DNA from 3 places in the Pseudomonas sp. NY8896 genome. Region 2 is predicted to be linked to each of the others. Evidence: predicted binding sites of a transcription regulator. Region 2 holds the regulator's gene; each other region holds the start of a gene.
The links. Region 2 encodes FliA, which starts transcription of late flagellar genes. Its sites were predicted from a motif close to CTAAAGTTTNNNNNNNNNNNGCCGNTAA; they were not measured.

Region 1: motA (flagellar motor stator protein MotA) is a predicted target of FliA. The motif match lies at 3,130-3,157, and genes of this name have one in related genera.
Region 3: Q9451_RS06460 (methyl-accepting chemotaxis protein) is a predicted target of FliA. The motif match lies at 4,049-4,076, and genes of this name have one in related genera.

What each region holds. Positions count from the first base shown of each region.
Region 1 is NZ_CP132350.1:467,310-474,599, forward strand. Features, by position in the region: gene asd (archaetidylserine decarboxylase) at 1-692, opposite strand, end outside; gene Q9451_RS02030 (rhodanese-like domain-containing protein) at 702-1,511, opposite strand; gene Q9451_RS02035 (HDOD domain-containing protein) at 1,556-3,091, opposite strand; gene motA (flagellar motor stator protein MotA) at 3,222-4,073, shown strand; gene motB (flagellar motor protein MotB) at 4,077-5,129, shown strand; gene Q9451_RS02050 (hypothetical protein) at 5,219-5,698, opposite strand; gene rsgA (small ribosomal subunit biogenesis GTPase RsgA) at 5,833-6,864, opposite strand; gene orn (oligoribonuclease) at 7,017-7,290, shown strand, end outside.
Region 2 is NZ_CP132350.1:2,367,756-2,375,045, forward strand. Features, by position in the region: gene flhA (flagellar biosynthesis protein FlhA) at 105-2,234, shown strand; gene flhF (flagellar biosynthesis protein FlhF) at 2,246-3,553, shown strand; gene fleN (flagellar synthesis regulator FleN) at 3,647-4,480, shown strand; gene fliA (RNA polymerase sigma factor FliA) at 4,477-5,217, shown strand; gene Q9451_RS10665 (chemotaxis response regulator CheY) at 5,325-5,699, shown strand; gene Q9451_RS10670 (protein phosphatase CheZ) at 5,720-6,508, shown strand; gene Q9451_RS10675 (chemotaxis protein CheA) at 6,521-7,290, shown strand, end outside.
Region 3 is NZ_CP132350.1:1,460,798-1,468,087, forward strand. Features, by position in the region: gene Q9451_RS06450 (LysR family transcriptional regulator) at 1-127, shown strand, start outside; gene ggt (gamma-glutamyltransferase) at 245-1,912, shown strand; gene Q9451_RS06460 (methyl-accepting chemotaxis protein) at 2,043-3,962, opposite strand; gene Q9451_RS06465 (neutral zinc metallopeptidase) at 4,136-5,029, opposite strand; gene pcaH (protocatechuate 3,4-dioxygenase subunit beta) at 5,230-5,949, shown strand; gene pcaG (protocatechuate 3,4-dioxygenase subunit alpha) at 5,960-6,565, shown strand; gene trmA (tRNA (uridine(54)-C5)-methyltransferase TrmA) at 6,609-7,290, opposite strand, start outside.

The DNA.
Region 1 (7,290 bases), 1.9 Mb from region 2:
TCGTCGTAACGGAAGGTTTTCAGCTCACGCTTTGGCGGCGTGACCAGCCCGGCCCATACGGTTTCGATCGAGGCAACGATCATCGCGCCAACCAGCACCACAGCCATTGGCCCACGTTCGGTATCGAACAGGCAGACCACACGCTCGTTGCGAGCGAACAGCTCGGGAACGTTCTCTGCGGTGGTCTGGTTGACCGAGAACAGGCGGCCCGGCACATAGACCATTTCACGCAGGGTGCCGGCCAGCGGCATGTGCACGCGGTGGTAGTCCTTGGGCGACAGGTAAATGGTGGCGAACTCGCCGCCCATGAACGGCGCGGCCATGGCCGGGTCACCGCCCAGCAGCTCTTGCGCGCTGAAACCGTGGCCTTTGGCCTGGAAGATGCGGCCGTGCTCGATCGGGCCGAGCTGGCTGACAGCACCGTCGGCCGGGCACAGGATGGCGCCCGGGGTTTCGTCCAGCGGGCGGGCGCCTGGCTTCAGGGCGCGGGTGAAGAACGCGTTGAAATGCTCGTACGCGCTCAGGTCTTCGACCAGCGCTTCGCTCATGTTGACCTGATAGCGCTTGGCGAACCAGGCAGTGAAGGCATTTTTGAACCAGCGTGCGCGGCACTCGGCGACGCAGCCGGCCAGTCGCGACAGCAGGTGGTGCGGCAGCAGGTACTGGCTGATGATGAACAAACGGGATTTCATGCAGGTTCCTTAAACTTCTACAGGCGTGTCCGGGTGGTTGCCCCATTCGCTCCACGAGCCGGCGTAAGCCTTGACGCGTGGGTAGCCGAGGGCCTTGGCCACCAGATAAGTGAAGCCGGAGCGGCGGTGGGTCTGGCAATGGGTGATCACTTCCTTGTCCGGTGTGATGCCCAGCTCCAGCAGGACGTCGGCGATGTCCTGGCGAATGCGCAGGTGGTCGTTGAGGTCCATGCCGGCGGTCCACTCGAAGTTGATCGCACCGGGGATGTGGCCGCCCTTGGCTGCCAGCACTTTCTCGCCACTGAATTCCTGCGGGCCGCGCGCGTCCCAGATGACCAGGTCATCGGCGCCCAGGCGGCTTTGCAGGTACTCGCGCGTGGCCGTGGGGGCGCTGTCGATACGCAGGCGTACCGGGGTGTTGCCGCTGGCGGGCACTTCAGTGGACAGCGTATCTGCCGGCCAGGCCTGGATACCGCCATTGAGGTAGTGGTAGCCCTTGTGCCCGATCACATCGAGCAGCCAGATGAAACGCCCCGCCCAGCCGCCGCCTTCATCGTCGTACACCACATACACGGCGTCGTCGCGATGGCCGAGTTCGCTGAACAGTTTTTCCAGTTCGCCCAGGGCCGGCAGCAGGCCGGGCGCGGGTGGCTGGCCAAGCTGGGTGCGCTTGCCTTCGACAAAGCGTGCGCCGGGGATATGCCCGCTGACATAGCGGTTGGCGCTGCTCAGGTCGACCAGGATCAGCTGCGGCGAATCCAGGCGTGGCAGCAGGTCTGCAGCTTCGATCACCAGGGGCAGGCCGGAAAAGTCAGTCATCCACGGTCTCCAGTGTGGAAAGAGGGGCGATTGTAGCGCAAGGCTCAGCCCTTGCGGTTGGCAAACACCGACAGGGCGCGCTCGATGCATTGCGCGGTCTTGCCGACAGCTTGCACGCTGATATCGGCCAAGGGCCGACAGCCCTGGTCGGCCACCAGCAGCATCAGCACCTGGTCGTTCACCGCCAATGAACGCAGCAGTACATGCTCGCTGCGGAACAAGGCACGCAGCGGGGCGGGCAGCAGGGCCGAAAACTGGCTGTGGTTTTCCGGGGTTATGCGCAGTTGCCCAGCCTGGCTCATCAGCTTTTGCAGCAGCTTGTTCTGCGACACCTGCAGGGCCAAAGCCCCGGCTTCCTTGGGCAGGCCGGCAATCTGCTGTACGCGCAGGTAGTCACTGGCCTTGTCCAGGCTCAACAGCATGATGCGTTGCATGCCGCAGGCCAGCAGGGCCTCGCGGGCCTGGGTGGCCAGGTGCACGGTGTTGGTGAACGGGCTGGGTTGGGCCAGCAGGTCCTGGCACAGTGTGCGCCAGCGTGCCAGGTCGTCGCTGCTGGGCGGTGGCGGGGCCAGCATGTCCGGGTGCGGGCGGCGTTGGTGCCACGGCCAGATCAACGCTTCTGCCGGATGGAACAAGGCATGTCGGGCGTGGCGGCGGGCGCTGGCAGCGGCCTGCTGGTGCACCTGCTGCTGCACGTCTTCCAGCGAGGTCTGCAGGTACAACGCAGTCAGCAGTTGCCAGCGCAGCAAGTGTGGGTTGTCCCAGCCGACCTGTGCTGCCAGGGCCAGGTTGTTGGCCAGCAACACGGTATTGGCCGGCTGGTTGAACCAGCGCCGCAGGCCGGGCTCGGCGTCCAGGCGGTGCTGCTGGCTGAGCAGGTCTTCGTCGCGGGCGATGTTCAGCACCTGGGCCAGTTGATCGCGTTCTTCCAGCAGCAGGCGGTAACCCTGGGTGACCCATTGTGGCAGGCGCCAGTACTCGGCCATGGTCTGGCACAGCGCCATGATGCGCACGCCAAACAGTTCTTCCTCCACCCCTGCTGCGTCCTCCCCCTTGTGGATTACCCGCAACTCCCAGGTATCGAGCAACTTGGGGTAGGCCAGCGCCAGCGGCCACAGTGGCGAAAGGAACAGCAGGCTGCCCCAGTGAATTTCTTGCCAGAGCCGTGCCAGGCGGCTGGCGAACAGACCGCTGGCCTGCTGTGCGGCGTGCTGGCTGATCATCTGGAACTGGCACAGTACCGGCGGGATTTCTTCCACAGGCAACGCTGGCAGGCGTCTGAGCAGCTGTTCGCTGCGCTCCAGGCCCAGACGGTTGAGTGCGACTTCCAGGCTTTCGGCGGGCTCGGCCAGGCTGGCATTGGTGGGGTGATTGGCTTCGCGCATCACCGACAGCACCAGTGCCGGGCTGTCCTGCATCAGTTCGGCGATATCGCGCAGCGAGCGGCGGCTATCGTTTATGGCGGCCATGACCCGGTCGTAGCTGTGCTTCGGCACGGGGATGCGAACACTCTCGAGCAGCTTTACCCAGGCCTCTAACGTACGCGGGGCCTGAGCGGGCACCTTGGTTTCAATTGGCATTTTGACATCAGTCCGAACTGGCTTTTCGCATTGAGTGGCTATAGTCTGGCGCAGTTCTGCCGATAAGTAGAAGAAGAGTTTTAAAGCTCCCGTCTCTTCCCCTGACCACGACAGCAAGTGCTTTGAACCTATGGCTAAAATTATCGGCATCATCGTCGTATTCGCGAGCGTGCTCGGCGGCTACGTGCTCTCCCACGGCAAAATCGCAGCGCTGATCCAGCCGTTCGAAGTACTGATCATTGGCGGTGCGGCCTTTGGTGCGTTCCTGCAGGCCAACCCTGGCCACATGACCATGCACGTCATCAAGAAGTCGATGAAAATGTTCGGCTCGCGCTTCAGTCATGCCTTCTATCTGGAGGTGTTGGGCCTGGTGTACGAGATCCTCAACAAGAGCCGTCGCGAAGGCATGATGGCCATCGAGGCCGACATCGAGGACGCCGCCGCCAGCCCGATTTTCGCCAAGTACCCGACGGTACTGGCCGATGAACGCATGACTGCGTTCGTCTGCGACTACCTGCGCATCATGTCTACCGGCAACATGGCCCCGCACGAGCTCGAGGGCCTGTTCGACATGGAACTGCTGAGCATGAAAGAAGAGCTGGAGCACCCGTCGCACGCGGTGACCGGCATCGCCGACGGCATGCCGGGCTTCGGCATCGTCGCGGCGGTACTGGGTATCGTGGTGACCATGGCCTCGCTGGGCGAAGGTGACCAGGCGGCCATCGGCATGCACGTGGGTGCGGCGCTGGTCGGTACCTTCTTCGGTATTCTGGCGGCCTACGGCTTCTTCGGCCCGTTGGCCAAGTGCCTGGAGCACGACGCCAAGGAAGAGCTGAACCTGTACGAATCGATCAAGGCTTCGCTGGTGGCCTCTGCCTCGGGCATGCCGCCTTCGTTGGCGGTCGAGTTCGGGCGCAAGGTGCTGTACCCCAAGCACCGCCCAAGCTTCGCCGAACTGGAACAAGCGGTTCGCGGTCGCTGAGTCATGGAAAACAACCAGCCCATTATCGTCAAGCGCGTCAAGCGCTTTGGCGGCGGCCACCACGGCGGCGCCTGGAAAATCGCCTTCGCCGACTTCGCCACGGCGATGATGGCGTTCTTCCTGGTGCTGTGGCTGATGTCCACGGCCACGCCAGAACAGAAGATCGCTATTGCCGGCTACTTCAAAGACCCGATCGGCTTTTCGGAAAGCGGCACGCCCTACGTCATCGACCTGGGCGGCTCGCCTGAGCTGGCACCGGAAAAGACCATCAACCCGGAAGTGAAGGCCGAACCGACGCAAGAGTCCACCACCCAACTGAGCAAGGACCAGGTCGAGACCATGGCCGAGCAGGTGGAGCGTGAGCGCCTGGAACTGCTGCTGCAAGAACTGCAGAACAAGGTGGAAGAGAACCCGCAGTTGCAGAAGTTCAAGGACCAGATTCTGTTCGAGATCACCCAGGACGGCCTGCGTATCCAGATCATGGACGCCGAGAACCGGCCAATGTTCGACATTGGCAGTGCGCGCCTGCAGCCGTACTTCGAAGACATCCTGCTGGCCATGGCCGACACCATCAAGGCGGTGCCGAACAAGATCAGCATCAGCGGCCACACCGATGCCAAGCCGTATGCCGGCACCGGCGAGTTCGGTAACTGGGAGCTGTCGGCCAACCGCGCCAACGCCGCACGTCGTGCGCTGGTGGCCGGTGGTTACCCGGACGGCCAGGTGGCGCGGGTGGTGGGCTACGCCTCGTCGTCGCTGTTCGACCGCAAGGACCCGTTCAACCCGGTCAACCGCCGCATCGACATCATCGTGCTGACCAAGAAGGCCCAGCGCAACATCGAGGGTGAGCAGGGAGCGCCGGAGGCACCGGCCGCCCCGCCTGCCGCACCGCCAGCCAATGACGCTGCGCCAGGGGCTTCGGCACCGGCCGCGCCAGCTGCATCGGGGACGGGTGGCGAGGCCGAACAGGCACCGATGCAGCCGCGCGAACTGCGCCAGAAACTGAACATCTTCGAGGATGGTACGTTGAAGATGGATGAGGCCAAGGACCAGTAAGCCCGGCATTTCGCGGGCACAACTGTCTTGCTCAACATCCAGGGGGTTCGCGATCACCGGCGTAGCCGGTGTTTGCGGCTGCATCTCCGTCAGAACCCCCGCCTGATCTTGGCCTTGAGATCAGCATGAAAGAAGGCTGCATTATCCCTGTCAGTGCAAGAGCCGCGCCCCGGCGGCAGTGTCATGGCTCGCTCGAACATGCGTTCGTCATGATAAGCCCGCACGAACAGGTCGATATGCGTACGTTCGCGCATGGCCGGCCATTTGCTCAGGCAAACCGGCAGTGCGCCTGAACCTTTGCGGAAGAAACTCACTCGCCGGCAGGTAATCGCTGCCGCCCCCAGCAGCCAGGCGGTCCACCAGGCGTCGTTGGTATCGGTCGGCAATACTCCGATCCAGTGGGTGGCATCGTTCATCTGCTGGCAGAAACTGCCATACAGGTCGTCATGGGTTTGCCCGTCGCAGTCCAACTGCACCACTTGGGTGGGGATGCCTTCGAGCAGCAGGCGCTCGTTGAGAATAAAGGCGTCGAGCCGCACTTCGTGGCGGTAGCTGATAAGAACCGGCATGGCGGTTACCCTCCCTGATAGAAGCCATGACCATCAGGGAAAGCGGACGTGTGGGCAATAGATGACGGCGAAACCAGAGCCGTCCTACACGGCTCGGTAATAAATCCTACAGATTGCTCTGGCCCGCCGCCCAGTCAGTAGCTGTCTTCTGTGAGGCTGGCGATGATCGAGCGGTAGCTGTTCATGCGCTGCGGCTTGATACGCCCCTCGTCCAGGGCCTTGAGCAACGCACAGCCCGGTTCTCGGTCATGCTTGCAGTCGCGGAAACGGCATGTACCGAACAGGTCACGGAACTCGATGAAGCCATCTTCCACGTCGTCGCGGCTGACGTGGCCAAGGCCGAACTCACGAATACCCGGCGAGTCGATCAGGTCGCCGCCGTTCGGGAAGTGGTACAGCCGCGCCGTGGTGGTGGTGTGAGTGCCTTGGCCCGACCATTCCGACAGGTCGCCGACGCGAGTGCCAGCGTCTGGCAGCAGGCTGTTGACCAGCGATGACTTGCCCACCCCCGACTGGCCGACGAACACGCTGATGTGACCGTCGAGTTGCTGTTGCAGGCGCTGCATGCCGTCACCCTGGTGTGCCGATACTTCCAGCAGCGGGTAGCCCAGTTCGCGGTAGACCTCCAGCAGTGCATGCAGGCCGGGGCCGTTCTCGTCGTTGATCAGGTCGGCTTTGTTCAGCAGCAGCAGCGGGCGCAGGCCGGCGTGCTCGGCAGCTACCAGGTAGCGGTCGATCAGGTTCGGGTGTGGCTCCGGGGCCGGGGCAAAGACAATCACGATCAGGTCGACGTTGGCCGCCACCGGTTTCAGCTGGCCGTGGTTGTTCGGCCGGCAAAGCTCGGTGCTGCGAGGCATCTGCGCCACGATCACACCAATGCCCTGGTTGCCCGCCCGCCACACGACGCGGTCGCCGGTAACCAGCGCCGGCAGGTTGGCGCGCAGGTGGCAGCGGAATACCTGGCCTGCGCCTTCGCCATCCTGGGCTTCTACTTCTACCTGCACGCCGAAGTGCGCGATCACCAGGCCCAGTTGCTCCGGCCCCAGGTCGCCTCCCTCCAGTTCCTGCAGCGCATGCTGCTCGCGTTTGGCTGCACGAGCGGCGCGCTCGCCCTGGATTTTTTCGATCCGCCAGTTCTGGCGGCGATTGAGCTGGCGTTTGGCCATGAAGGTACCGTGAGAAAGGCCCGGGGTGGGGCATTGAAAACGGCAGGCAGTTTAGCACGCCAGGCGCTGGACTATTCCGCTAACCTTTGAGCGGTGAATGGGCGTGCCTGGGCCACTAGGCTACTATGACGGGCTATACGAGGAGCCCCTGCATGCAAAACCCACAGAACCTGATCTGGATCGACCTGGAAATGACCGGCCTGGATCCAGACAGCGACGTCATCATCGAAATGGCAACCATCGTCACCGACAGCGAGCTGAACACCCTGGCCGAAGGGCCGGTGATCGCCATCCACCACAGTGACGACGTGCTGGCGCGTATGGATGAGTGGAACACCCGCACCCATGGCGCTTCGGGCCTGACCCAGCGCGTGCGCGAGAGCAAGGTCAGCATGGCTGAAGCCGAGGCGCAGACCATCGCCTTCC
Region 2 (7,290 bases):
AAAATCTTGAGGCGACCACTCACCGAGCAAAGTTGGAAGGCTTCTTGCAGAGCCTCGCCCAGGCGCCCCCTGGGCGTCAAAGTTTTGCATCAAGAGGACTCGCGGTGGATCGCACTCAGTTAATCAGCAACGCCCGTAACAACCTGGCCGGGCTCGGCCGGGGCAACCTGGGTGTGCCGCTGCTGCTGCTGGTGATGTTGGCAATGATGATGTTGCCGATACCGCCGTTCCTGCTCGACGTGTTCTTCACCTTCAACATCGCCTTGTCGATCGTGGTGCTGCTGGTTTGCGTGTACGCCCTGCGCCCGCTCGACTTCGCAGCCTTTCCCACCATTCTGCTGGTGGCCACGCTTTTACGCCTGGCGCTTAACGTGGCTTCCACCCGCGTGGTCATGCTGCACGGTCAGGAAGGCCATGGCGCCGCCGGCAAGGTGATCCAGGCCTTCGGTGAAGTGGTGATCGGCGGTAACTACGTGGTCGGTGGCGTGGTGTTCGCCATCCTCATGATCATCAACTTCGTGGTGGTGACCAAGGGTGCCGGGCGCATCTCGGAAGTGAGTGCGCGTTTCACCCTGGACGCCATGCCCGGCAAGCAGATGGCCATCGACGCCGACCTCAACGCCGGCCTGATCGACCAGGCCCAGGCCAAGCACCGCCGTGCCGAAGTGGCGCAGGAGGCCGAGTTCTACGGTTCGATGGACGGCGCCAGCAAGTTCGTGCGCGGCGACGCCATCGCCGGCTTGCTGATCCTGTTCATCAACCTGATCGGTGGCATGCTGATCGGTATGCTGCAGCACGGCATGAGCTTCGGCGATGCCGGCAAGGTGTACGCGCTTTTGACCATTGGTGACGGTTTGGTGGCGCAATTGCCATCACTGTTGCTGTCCACCGCCGCTGCGATCATGGTCACCCGCGCCTCGGGCTCCGAGGACATGGGCAAGCTGATCAACCGGCAGATGTTCGATTCGCCCAAGGCGCTGGCGGTGTCTGGCGCACTGATGATCGTCATGGGGCTGGTGCCAGGCATGCCGCATGTGGCGTTCCTGAGCCTCGGCCTGCTGGCCGGTGGCGGCGCCTACCTGGTGTGGAAGAAGCAGCAGCAGGTCAAGGCCAAGGCCCAGGAAGAGGCGCAGCGCCAGCAGGACCTGCTGCCGTCGCCGCAGCGTGCGCTGGAAACCAAGGAGCTGGGCTGGGACGACGTCACGCCGATCGACATGATCGGCCTGGAAGTCGGCTATCGGCTGATTCCGCTGGTCGATCGCAACCAGGGCGGCCAGTTGCTGGCGCGAATCAAGGGCGTGCGCAAGAAGCTGTCGCAGGACCTGGGCTTTCTCATGCCTACCGTGCACATTCGTGACAACCTCGACCTGCAACCCAGTGCCTATCGCCTGACCCTGATGGGGGTGATCCTGGCCGAGGCCGAGATCTACCCGGACCGCGAACTGGCGATCAACCCAGGGCAAGTGTTCGGCACCCTCAACGGTATTGCTGCGCGCGACCCGGCGTTTGGCCTGGAAGCCGTGTGGATTGACGTTGGGCAGCGCTCGCAGGCGCAGTCGCTGGGCTACACCGTGGTCGACGCAAGCACCGTGGTGGCCACTCACCTCAACCAGATCTTGCAGAAGCATTGCCACGAGCTGATCGGCCACGAAGAGGTTCAGCAGTTGCTGCAGGTGCTGGCCAAAGCATCGCCTAAACTGGCAGAAGAGCTGGTGCCGGGTGTCATTTCCTTGTCGGGGCTGCTCAAGGTGCTGCAAGCGCTGTTGTCGGAACAGGTGCCAGTGCGCGATATTCGCAGTATTGCCGAGGCCATCGCGAACAACGCCGGCAAGAGTCAAGATACCGCCGCGCTGGTGGCGGTGGTGCGCGTCGGATTGTGTCGCGCCATCGTGCAAAGCATTGTCGGCGTTGAGTCGGAGCTGCCAGTGATTACCTTGGAGCCAAGGTTGGAACAGATTTTGCTCAATAGTCTGCAAAGGGCCGGGCAGGGTCAGGAAGAGGGTGTTCTTCTGGAACCGAGCATGGCCGAGAAGCTGCAACGTTCGCTGATCGAAGCGGCCCAGCGCCAGGAAATGCAGGGCCAGCCGGCCATCCTGCTGGTCGCCGGCCCGATCCGCGCCATGCTGTCGCGTTTCGGTCGCCTGGCTGTACCGAATTTGCATGTTCTGGCGTATCAGGAAATACCGGACAACAAGCAAGTCACCATCGTTGCCACCGTGGGCCCTAACGGCTGAGGTAGTGGATAATGCAAGTTAAGCGATTTTTCGCCGCCGATATGCGTCAGGCCATGAAGCTGGTCCGTGACGAGCTGGGCGCCGATGCCGCGATCATAGGCAACCGCCGCATTGCCGGTGGTGTCGAACTGACGGCCGCGCTGGACTACAAGCTGTCCGCCCTGGCCCCGCGCGTGCCCAACGCCGAGCTGGAAGAAGAGCTGCGCAAGACCCATACGCGCATCGCCACTGCCCAGGCCGAGCTGGACCACCGTCAGGACAGCAGCGACAACAACCGCCAATTGTTCGCCGGGCAGTCGTTGACCGCTGCCGAACCGTTGATCGAGCCGCACGTCGATACCCCTGAGGTTGCCGCTGCGCCGGCTGCCGCACCGGTCGACCCGCGCCTGTTCGATGCCATGCGCTCCGAGCTGTCGGGCCTGCGCGAGCTGCTGGAAGTGCAGCTCGGCTCGCTGGCCTGGACCCAGTTGCAGGGCAGCAAGCCGCAGCAGGCCAACCTTTGGCGCCGCCTGCAGCGCATCGGCTTGTCCGGGCCTATCGCCCGCGAGCTGCTGGACCTCACCGCCGAGATCGAAGAGCCGCGCCAGGCTTGGCGCATGCTGCTGGCGCACCTGGCACGGATGATCGAGATTCCTGAAATCGAGCCGATCGAAGAGGGCGGGGTCATCGCCATGGTCGGCCCGGCCGGCATGGGCAAGACCACCACCCTGGCCAAGCTGGCTGCGCGCTACGTGCTCAAGTACGGCGCGCAGAACCTGGCGCTGGTGAGCATGGACAGCTTCCGTATCGGCGCTCAGGAGCAGCTCAAGACCCTCGGTCGCATTCTCAATGTGCCGGTGACCTACGTCGACCCAGGCCAGTCGCTGGCAGCCGCGCTGGAGCCGTTGCTGCGCAAGCGCGTGGTGCTGATCGATACCGCCGGCCTGCAGGCCAGCGACCCGGCGCTGCGCATGCAGCTGGAAACCCTGGCCGGGCGTGGCATCGCCGCTAAGAATTACCTGGTGCTGGCTACCACTAGCCAGAAGCAGGTGCTGACCGCTGCCTACCACAGCTACAAGCGTTGTGGCCTGGCCGGCTGCATCCTGACCAAACTCGATGAAACGGCAAGCCTTGGCGACGTGCTGAGCCTTGCCATCAGTCATGAACTGCCCGTGGCCTACCTTACCGATGGCCCGCGCATTCCTGACGACCTGCACCTGCCGCGGGGCCACCAACTGGTCACCCGCGCGGTAAATGTGCAGCAGCAGGACGAGCCCAGCGAAGAGGCCATGGCCGACATGTTCGCTGATCTCTATCACAACCCACGGCGAGCGGGTTGAGCATGAAGCGTGTGCAAAGTAGCTATGCCAAGGGGCACGCAGAATTGCCCTACGTGTGGCCTGAGTCCCAGCGAGACAAGGTAAAGAACAGACATGGGTAGCATGCATCCCGTACAGGTGATCGCCGTGACCGGCGGCAAAGGTGGCGTCGGCAAGACTAACGTTTCAGTGAACTTGTCCCTGGCGCTGGCCGAGCTTGGCCGCAGGGTCATGCTGCTGGACGCCGACCTGGGCCTGGCCAATGTCGACGTGTTGCTGGGCCTTACCCCCAAACGTACCCTGGCCGATGTCATCGAAGGGCGCTGCGAGCTGCGTGATGTGATGCTGCAGGGCCCTGGCGGTGTGCGCATCGTGCCGGCAGCGTCGGGTACCCAGAGCATGGTGCACCTGGCCCCGGCCCAGCATGCCGGGCTGATCCAGGCGTTCAGTGAAATCGGCGACAACCTCGATGTGCTGGTGATCGATACCGCTGCGGGTATCGGCGAGTCGGTGGTCAGTTTCGTTCGCGCCGCCCAGGAAGTCCTGCTGGTGGTGTGCGATGAGCCTACCTCGATCACCGACGCTTACGCCCTGATCAAGCTGCTCAACCGCGACTACGGCATGAACCGTTTCCGTGTGTTGGCCAACATGGCGCAGAGCCCGCAAGAAGGGCGCAACCTGTTCGCCAAGCTGACCAAAGTCACCGACCGCTTCCTTGACGTTGCCCTGCAGTACGTGGGCGCCGTGCCGTACGACGAGTGCGTGCGCAAGGCGGTGCAGAAACAGCGCGCCGTCTACGAAGCCTTCCCTCGCTCCAAGTGTGCGCTGGCCTTCAAGGCGATTGCGCAAAAGGTCGACAGCTGGCCGCTGCCGGCCAACCCGCGCGGCCACCTGGAGTTCTTTGTCGAGCGTCTGGTGCAACCCACCAGCGCGGGACCCGTGCTATGAACGCCAGCGGCTTCAAGATGTACAGCCGGGCGGCGAAAGACGCCCAGTACGAGCTGATCGAACGCTACGCCCCGCTGGTCAAGCGCATCGCTTACCACTTGTTGGCGCGCTTGCCGGCCAACGTCCAGGTCGAGGACCTGATCCAGGCCGGCATGATCGGCCTGCTGGAAGTGGCCAACAAGTACGACGCCAGCAAGGGCGCCAGCTTTGAAACCTACGCCGGCATCCGCATCCGCGGGGCCATGCTGGACGAAGTGCGCAAAGGCGATTGGGCGCCGCGTTCGGTACACCGCAACACTCGTATGGTCAGTGACGCAATGCGTGCGGTTGAGGCTAGAACTGGCCGTGACGCTAAAGATCATGAAGTTGCTGCCGAACTCCAATTGAGTCTCGATGATTACTACGGGATCTTGAACGATACCCTGGGCAGCCGCCTGTTCAGCTTCGACGACCTGTTGCAGGACGGCGAGCACGAAGGGCTGCATGAGGATGGCGCCAGTGGCCAGGTCGAACCTGCGCGTGGCCTGGAAGACGAGCGCTTCCAGGTTGCCCTGACCGAGGCGATCGCCAACCTGCCGGAGCGTGAGCGCCTGGTGCTGGCGCTGTACTACGACGAAGAGCTGAACCTCAAGGAAATCGGCGAGGTACTGGGTGTCAGCGAGTCGCGGGTCAGCCAGTTGCACAGCCAGTGTGCCGCGCGCCTGCGCAGCCGCCTGGGGGAATGGCGGGCACGTTGAGCCCGCTTTCGTTGCAGTCGTTTTCCACGTTGTACCGAATTGAATGAGTGCGTGCTCGGTAGGCCGAGCGCGTTTGAGACTGCTTGGAGGTCTAATTGGACAAGAACATGAAAATCCTCATCGTTGACGACTTTTCGACGATGCGGCGGATCATCAAGAACCTGTTGCGTGACCTGGGCTTCACCAACACCGAAGAGGCCGATGACGGCACCACGGCGCTGCCGATGCTGGAGAACGGCCACTACGACTTCCTGGTGACCGACTGGAACATGCCGGGCATGTCCGGCATCGACCTGCTGCGTAAAGTGCGTGCCAGCGAAAAGCTGAAAAGCATGCCGGTACTGATGGTGACCGCCGAAGCCAAGCGCGACCAGATCATCGAAGCGGCCCAGGCCGGCGTCAATGGTTACGTGGTCAAGCCGTTCACCGCTCAGGTGCTCAAAGAAAAGATCGAGAAGATCTTCGAACGCGTCAACGGCTGAGTCACGTCAGGGGGCGCGCCATGGATTCATCACAAACCTCTTTGGGCGAGTTCGAATCGACCCTGAAGAAGCATGCCCAGGAGTTGGTCGAAAGCCTGGAGCGGGGCCGTTTCGGCGAGGCGGTGCAGCTGATTCACGAGCTGAACCAAACCCGCGATCGCGGCCTGTACCAGGAAGTGGGCAAGCTGACCCGCGAGCTGCACAGCGCCATCGTCAGTTTCCAGATCGACCCGACCATGCCGCAGGCTGAGGAGGTGTCGCAGATTACCGACGCCACCGAGCGCTTGTCGTACGTGGTCAAGCTGACCGAAGGCGCGGCCAACCGCACCATGGACCTGGTCGAGGAAAGCACCCCGGTGCTCAACGACCTGGCAAGCGAGGCCAAGGCCTTGAGTACCGACTGGCAACGCTTCATGCGCCGCGAAGTGGCTGCGCCGGAATTCCGTGACCTGGTCAAGCGTGTCGACAGTTTCCTGACGCACAGCGCCGAAGGTAACCGCAAGGTCGCCGGCCACCTCAACGACATTTTGCTGGCTCAGGACTATCAGGACCTGACCGGCCAGGTGATCAAACGCGTTACCAGCCTGGTAACCGAAGTGGAAAGCAACCTGCTGAAACTGGTGCTGATGGCCAGCCAAGTTGATCGTTTTGCAGGCATTCAGCATGACCACGATCAATTGCGCGCAGAAAAAGATCGAGAAAAACATCCGACTCGGGGTGAAGGTCCGCAGATTCATGCCGATAAGCGTGAAGACGTCGTGTCCGGTCAGGACGATGTCGATGATCTGCTGTCCAGCCTGGGTTTTTAAGGAGCACGTTTGATGAGCTTCGGCGCCGATGAAGAAATCCTCCAGGATTTCCTGGTAGAAGCCGGCGAAATTCTTGAGCAACTGTCCGAGCAACTGGTCGAGCTGGAAAGCCGGCCCGACGATGCCGACCTGCTCAATGCGATCTTTCGCGGTTTCCACACTGTAAAAGGGGGCGCCGGCTTCCTCCAGCTGAACGAGCTGGTGGAGTGCTGCCATATCGCCGAGAACGTGTTCGACGTCCTGCGCAAAGGTGAGCGCCGGGTCGATGCGGAACTGATGGATGTGGTGCTCGAGGCACTGGATACGGTCAACAGCATGTTTGGCCAGGTGCGCGAGCGTGCCGAAGTCACGCCCGCCACCCCTGAGTTGCTGGCCGCGTTGTCGCGCCTGGCCGAACCTGGTGGGGCCGAAGCTGTTGCAGCGCCGGCGCCCGTTGCCGAGGTGGCGGTTGCGGAGCCGGCAGAGGCCGAGGAGCAACAGCAGGACATCACCGACAGCGAGTTCGAGCAGCTGCTCGATTCGCTCGATGCGGTCAAGGCGCAAGCGGCGGCCGATGAACAGATGCAGGGCGAGGCCGTCAGTGGTGCCGGTGACGAAATCACCGACGCCGAGTTCGAATCGCTGCTCGACCAGTTGCACGGCAAAGGCCAGTTCAGTGCCGAGGTTGCTGTGCCGCCGGCTGCCGTCAGCGCCGAAGCGCTCAGTGACGAAATCACCGACGCCGAATTCGAATCGCTGCTCGACCAGCTGCATGGCAAGGGTACTTTCCAGGCTGACGCCTT
Region 3 (7,290 bases), 910 kb from region 2:
GGGCGAAGCCAATAATGGCTACCGTCAGCCGATCCACGCGGTCTACTACCGCAACACCCAGCTGGCGCTGCGTATCCAGTGCTTCCTGGACTTCATCCAGCGCAAATTGGCGATGTACGCCTGCTGAGTTGCCTGAACGCGACAAATCCTGCCCACAGGCGGCGAAACTTCCTACGGTTGATTGCACAGTCGAAGCGCTTCGGCCTTACTGACTGCTCAACAAAAACAACACCAAGGAAGTGTCATGCGTATTGTCCCGTTCCAGTACCTGGCTCTCGCAGCCGCGATTCTGAGCTGTTCCTCGGTTTACGCCGCCAACCTGGAGGGCGGCGCGGTGGCCGCACCTGATCAATATGGTGCACAGGTAGCCGCCGACATTCTGAAAAAGGGCGGCAACGCGGTGGACGCCGCAGTGGCAACCGCCTTCACCCTGGCGGTGACCTACCCCGAGGCCGGCAACATCGGTGGTGGCGGCTTCATGACCCTGTTCATCGACGGCAAGCCCTACTTCCTCGACTACCGCGAAGTCGCGCCCAAGGCCGCCACGCGCAACATGTACCTGGACGACAAGGGCGAGGTCATCGAGAACCTGAGCCTGGTTGGTGTACGCGCCGCTGGTGTACCCGGTACGGTGATGGGCTTGTGGGAGGCGCACCAGAAGTTCGGCAAGCTGCCCTGGAGCGAGTTGCTGACCCCGGCCATCGGCTATGCGAAAAACGGCTTCAAGGTGGCGGAAAAACAGTACCAGTACCGCAACGATGCCCAGGGCATGTTCAAGACAGCGACCAACTTCAACGACTACTTCGGCAACATGAAGGTTGGCGAGCTGTTCAAACAGCCGGAAATGGCCCAGACCCTGGAGCGCATCGCCGACAAGGGCGTGAGCGAGTTCTACCAGGGCAAGACCGCCGACCTGCTGGTGGCGCAGATGCAGGCCGACAAAGGCCTGATCACCAAAGAAGACTTGAAGGACTACAAGGCCGTGTGGCGTGAGCCGATGGCCGTAAGCTGGCGCGGCAATGTGGTGTACACCGCCCCACCGCCGAGCTCCGGTGGCGTGGCACTGGCCCAGTTGCTGGGCATCAAGGAAGACCGCGCGGCGGACTTCAAAGGGGTGGCGCACAACTCGGCGCAGTACATCCACCTGTTGGCAGAGATCGAAAAGCGGGTGTTCGCCGACCGTGCCGACTACCTTGGCGACCCGGCCTTTACCAAGGTGCCGGTGGACCAGCTGGTGGCCAAGGATTACCTGGCCAAGCGCGCCGCGCAGGTCAACCCGCAGGCCATTTCCGACACCGACAAGGTCAAGCCAGGGCTGGAGCCGCACCAGACCACGCATTTCTCGATCGTCGACAAGCAAGGCAATGCGGTCAGCAATACCTACACCCTCAACCTCGACTACGGCAGTGGCGTGGTGGTGAAGGGCGCGGGCTTCCTGCTGAACGACGAGATGGATGATTTCAGCGCCAAACCGGGTGCGGCTAACGCCTTTGGTGTGGTCGGCGGTGATGCCAACGCCATCGAACCGGGCAAGCGCATGCTTTCATCGATGAGCCCTAGCCTGATGACCCGCGATGGCAAGGTCGAGCTGGTGATCGGTACCCCGGGTGGTTCACGGATCTTCACCTCGATCTTCCAGGTGATGAACAACCTGTACGACTACGGCATGCCGTTGGACAAGGCGGTGGCGGCGCAGCGGGTGCACCATCAGTTGCTGCCCAAGGACACCATCTACTTTGACAGCTATGCGCCCCTGACCGGGCCGGTAGCTGATGAACTGAAGAAGATGGGTTACGTGCTGGAGGACCAGGGTTGGGAGATGGGCGATATCCAGGCGATCCGGGTGGATGGGGCGAAGCTTGAGACCGCTTCCGATCCGCGTGGGCGTGGGGTGGGGATGATCGTCAAGTAAGCCTGTTCGGGCGCTGGGAGGGCTTCGCCCTCCTTTCGCGACACAAGGCCGCTCCTACAGGGGAACGCGATTTCCTGTAGGAGCGGCCTTGCGTCGCGATGGGCCGCTAAGCGGCCCCAGGGGCTTCAAGTCAGACGCGGAACTGGCTGACCAGTGTCTGCAACTGCCCACCCAACCGCGCCAGCTCAACGCTCGCCGACGCCGTCTCGTCACTGGCCGCCGCCGTCTGCTCCGACACATCACGTACATTCAGAATGCTGCGGCTGATCTCTTCAGCCACCGCACTCTGCTGCTCTGCCGCCGCGGCAATCTGCTGGTTCATCGACTGAATGCTCGACACCGTGCTGGTGATGCTCTCCAGCGAAGCCCCGGCCTTGCGCGCCAGTTCGACGCTGCTGTCGGTCAAGCTACGGCTGCCCTGCATGGCACTGGCCACTTGCTGGGTACCCTGCTGCAGGCTGGCAATCAGCTCTTCGATCTCTTCGGTGGACTTCTGCGTGCGTTGGGCCAGGCCGCGCACTTCGTCGGCGACCACGGCAAAGCCACGCCCGGCCTCGCCGGCGCGCGCCGCCTCGATCGCCGCGTTGAGTGCCAGCAGGTTGGTCTGTTCGGCCACTGACTTGATCACGTCCATCACGCTACCGATCTTCTGGCTTTCCTGCTGCAACAGGGTCATGGCCTCGGTGGAGCGGTGCATGTCTTCGGCCAGGCGCTCGATCTGGCCAATCGCCTCGCCCACCACGCGGTCACCGGCGCGGGCTTCGTCATCGGCACCGGTTGCGGCATGCGAGGCCTGCTCGGCATTGCGCGCCACTTCCTGAACGGTGGCGGCCATTTCGTGCATGGCGGTGGCTACCTGGTCGGTCTCGACCTTCTGGCTGTTGGCGCCGGCGCTGGTCTGTTCGGTTACTGCCGACAGCTCTTCGGCGGCGCTGGCGATTTGGGTGACGCCATCGCGGATGCCACTGATAAGTTCGCGCAAGGTAGTGCCCATTCGCGCGATGCCTTGCTGCAGTACGCCCAGTTCGTCGCGGCGGGTGACGCGCATGTGCTGGGTAAGGTCGCCGCTGGCGATCTGCTCCACGGCCACCAGGGTGTCGTGCAACGGGCGAGTGATCTGGCGGGTGATCAGCACCGCTGCCAGCACACCGACCAGCAGCGCCAGCAACGTTGCGATGGCCTGCAGGCTGCGGGCCTGGGTGCTCTCGATGTCACGGCGCTGCAGCTGGATCTGGTACAGCGCATCGCTTCGCTTGACGATATCGGCGCCCTGCACAGTCATTTCGGCACGTGAGGTGGTGATGTTGGCGACCGCATCGCGGAACTGGCGCACGGCGTCACGGTAAGCCAGTACCGAGCTTTCGAACTGTTGCAGGCGGGCGTCTTCGGCGGGCAGCTGGCGCTTGAGGTTGTCGATGTCGGCCAGCGCTGCATCCAGCTGGCGCAGGGCGGCCTGCTCGTTGGCGCTGCTGTTGTCGGCGATGTAGCCGCGCACATCGATGCGTACCTGCAGCAGTTGCTGGCGGGCCTTGCTGATCAGTTGGTACTGGGCCAGGCGCACGCTGTCCGCCTCGGGGCGTGCCATCACTTCCTGGCTGAGGGCGTCCATGGCCTGGTCGGCACGGGTGGCCGAGCTGTCCATGGTAACGCGTGCGCTGCGGGTGGCGTCGTAGCCCTGGCGCATCTTGTTCAGCGAAAGCTTGTAGGCGCTGATGGTGTCGCCCAGCTCACCCAGCAGCTTGATGTTTTCCGGGCTTTTGAACGTGGTGGCCAGGTAGGCTTGCTGCTTGCTGAAGGCGTCCAGCTTGGCCTGGGTGTTGGCGGCGGCAGTATCGTCGCCGTTGGCGATCATGTACTGCAGGCGCGCAATGCGCAGGTCAGTGAGATCCTTGTTCAACTGGCCGATATCGCCCATCCAGTTGCTGCGGTCGATCAGGCTGCCCAGGCTGGTCCAGCCGGTGAGGGCCAGCAGGCCAGTGAGGACCAGCACAAGGCCGAAGCCCAGGCCGAGTTTGAGGTTGACGCTGATGTTGGCGAACCAGCTGTTCATGCACGCTCTCCAGAAGTTGATTTCGCTCTTTTGATCTTCGATCGCCAGGCGTTGTTGTTCTGGATGCCCGCTGACTCGTGCAGGAGTTATCGGCAATGATGGGGGAAGCTGAAACGCTTTTTCAGCAGATTTGTAACTGGATGATTGGGGCCGCCAAACGGCCCCAATCCGTGTCAGAGGTTACGTGCACTGAAGGTATCGCAGCTGTTCACTTCACCCTCGGCAAACCCGGTCTTGAACCAGCGCACCCGCTGCGCCGAAGTGCCATGGGTGAAGGAGTCCGGCACCACACGCCCACGGCCCTGCTGTTGCAGGCGGTCATCGCCAATGGCATTGGCCGCATTCAGCGCTTCCTCGACGTCACCTGGCTCCAGCCAATTCAGGCGCTTTTGGGCCTGGTAGGCCCAAACACCGGCCAGGCAGTCGGCCTGCAACTCCTGGCGCACCAGCAAGCCGTTGTCGCCCTCCATCCGCTGGCCACTGCGACGTGCGGCATCGACCTTTGCCGAAACGCCCAGCAGTGTCTGCACGTGGTGGCCGATTTCGTGGGCGATCACATAAGCCTGGGCAAAGTCGCCGGCCGCAGCGAAGCGGGTTTCCATTTCGCGGAAGAACGACATGTCCAGGTACACCCGCTGGTCCGCCGGGCAATAGAACGGCCCGACCGCTGCGGAGGCAAAGCCACACGCCGAGTTGACCTGGCCGCTGAACAGCACCAGCTTGGGGTCGCGGTATTGTTTGCCGGCCTCGGCGAACAGGGCCTTCCAGGTGTCTTCGGTATCGCCCAGTACCGAGGCGACGAAATCGGCCTGCTGGTCGTTGGCCGGCGGCGCCTTGCCGCCCGCACCACTGGGCGCCGTTTGTTGCTGCTGCTGTTCCATCTGGCCGGTGAGCTGGCCAAGAATCTGCAACGGGTCCTGCCCGGTAAGCCAGCCGATACCGACGATCAGCAGAATCGCCCCGAGCCCCAGCCCTTTGCCGCCGCCGAAACGCATGCCGCCGCCACCGCCACCCTCGCCTCGGGCATCGACCACGTTGTCGCTGCGTCGGCCTTTTCGCCATTCCATGAGTGCTCTCCCGAGCGTGAAACAAGAAGACAAAGATTAGTTCACGACAGCGGCGAGTGTCAGGGCAAAGTGTTTATGCATAACCATTTGGTTATGTTTCGTGTGGTTGATTTCAATATTCATCGTGCGCGACCTGTCGGAAACTGTAAGTCCGCCTGCCACGCCCAGGCGTTCAGATAATTCCAAGAGAGGAAACCGGCATGCCCGCACAGGACAACAGCCGCTTCGTGATCCGTGATCGCAACTGGCACCCCAAAGCCCTTACGCCTGACTACAAAACGTCCATCGCCCGCTCGCCGCGCCAGGCACTGGTCAGCATTCCGCAGTCGATCAGCGAAACCACTGGTCCGGACTTTTCCCACTTGGGCTTCGGTACCCACGACCATGACCTGCTGCTGAACTTCAACAACGGTGGCTTGCCGATCGGTGAACGCATCATCGTCGCCGGCCGTGTCGTCGATCAGTACGGCAAGCCTGTACCGAACACCCTGGTAGAGATGTGGCAAGCCAACGCCGGCGGCCGCTATCGCCACAAGAACGACCGTTACCTGGCGCCGCTGGACCCGAACTTCGGTGGCGTTGGCCGCTGCCTGACCGACCGTGACGGCTACTACAGTTTCCGCACCATCAAGCCGGGCCCGTACCCATGGCGCAATGGCCCCAACGACTGGCGCCCGGCGCACATCCACTTCGCCATCAGCGGCCCGTCGATCGCCACCAAGCTGATTACCCAGTTGTATTTCGAGGGTGACCCGCTGATCCCGATGTGCCCGATCGTCAAGTCGATCGCAAACCCTGAAGCTGTGCAGCAGTTGATCGCCAAACTCGACATGAGCAACGCCAACCCGATGGACTGCCTGGCCTACCGCTTCGACATCGTGCTGCGTGGCCAGCGCAAGACCCACTTCGAAAACTGCTGAGGAACCCGCCATGCCAATCGAACTGCTGCCGGAAACCCCTTCGCAGACTGCCGGCCCCTACGTGCACATCGGCCTGGCCCTGGAAGCGGCCGGCAACCCGACCCGCGACCAGGAAATCTGGAACCGCCTGGCCAAGCCTGACGCGCCGGGCGAGCACATTCTGCTGATCGGCCAGGTGTACGACGGTAACGGCCACCTGGTGCGCGATTCGTTCCTGGAAGTGTGGCAGGCAGATGCCAACGGCGAGTACCAGGATGCCTACAACCTGGAAAACGCCTTCAACAGCTTTGGCCGCACCGCTACCACCTTCGATGCCGGTGAGTGGACGCTGCACACGGTCAAGCCGGGTGTGGTGAACAACGCTGCTGGCGTGCCAATGGCGCCGCACATCAACATCAGCCTGTTTGCCCGTGGCATCAACATTCACCTGCACACGCGCCTGTATTTCGATGATGAGGCCCAGGCCAATGCCAAATGCCCGGTGCTCAACCTGATCGAACAGCCACAGCGGCGTGAAACCTTGATTGCCAAGCGTTGCGAAGTGGATGGGAAGACGGCATATCGCTTTGATATCCGTATTCAGGGGGAAGGGGAGACAGTCTTCTTCGACTTCTGATTCAAACCTTTGGGGCCGCAAAGCGGCCCCAAAGGTGCGACGGTCAGCGCCTGACCAGTAGAACCCCGCTCTCCATATGGTGGGTATAGGGGAACTGGTCAAACAACGCACACCGCTCGATACGGTGCGTGTCCTGCAACTGGGCAATGTTTGCCGCCAGCGTTTCCGGGTTGCACGAGATGTACAGGATCCGCTCGAAGCGCCGGGTCAGCTCGCAGGTATCCGGGTCCATCCCCGCCCGCGGCGGGTCGACGAACACGGTACCGAACTCATAACTTTTCAGGTCGATGCCTTCCAGTCGACGGAAGGGTCGCACCTCATTCAGCGCCTGGGTCAGCTCCTCTGCCGACAACCGCACCAGCCGCACGTTATCCACAGCGTTCTCGTCGAGGTTGCTCAACGCGGCATTGACCGATGTCTTGCTGATTTCGGTGGCCAGCACCTGGCGCACACGGGTAGCCAGCGGCAGGGTGAAGTTGCCGTTGCCGCAGTACAGCTCCAGCAGGTCGTCCTCACGCTCACCGATGGCCTCGAAGGCCCAACTGAGCATCTTCTGGTTCACCGCACCGTTGGGTTGGGTGAACGCGCCTTCCGGTTGGCGGTAGCTGAACACACGGCCGGCCACGTCGAGTTCTTCAATCGCGTAGTCGCGGCCGATCACCAGGCGCTTGCCCTTGGAGCGGCCAATGACGCTTACGCCCAGCGCTTCAGCCAGTTGCCGCGCT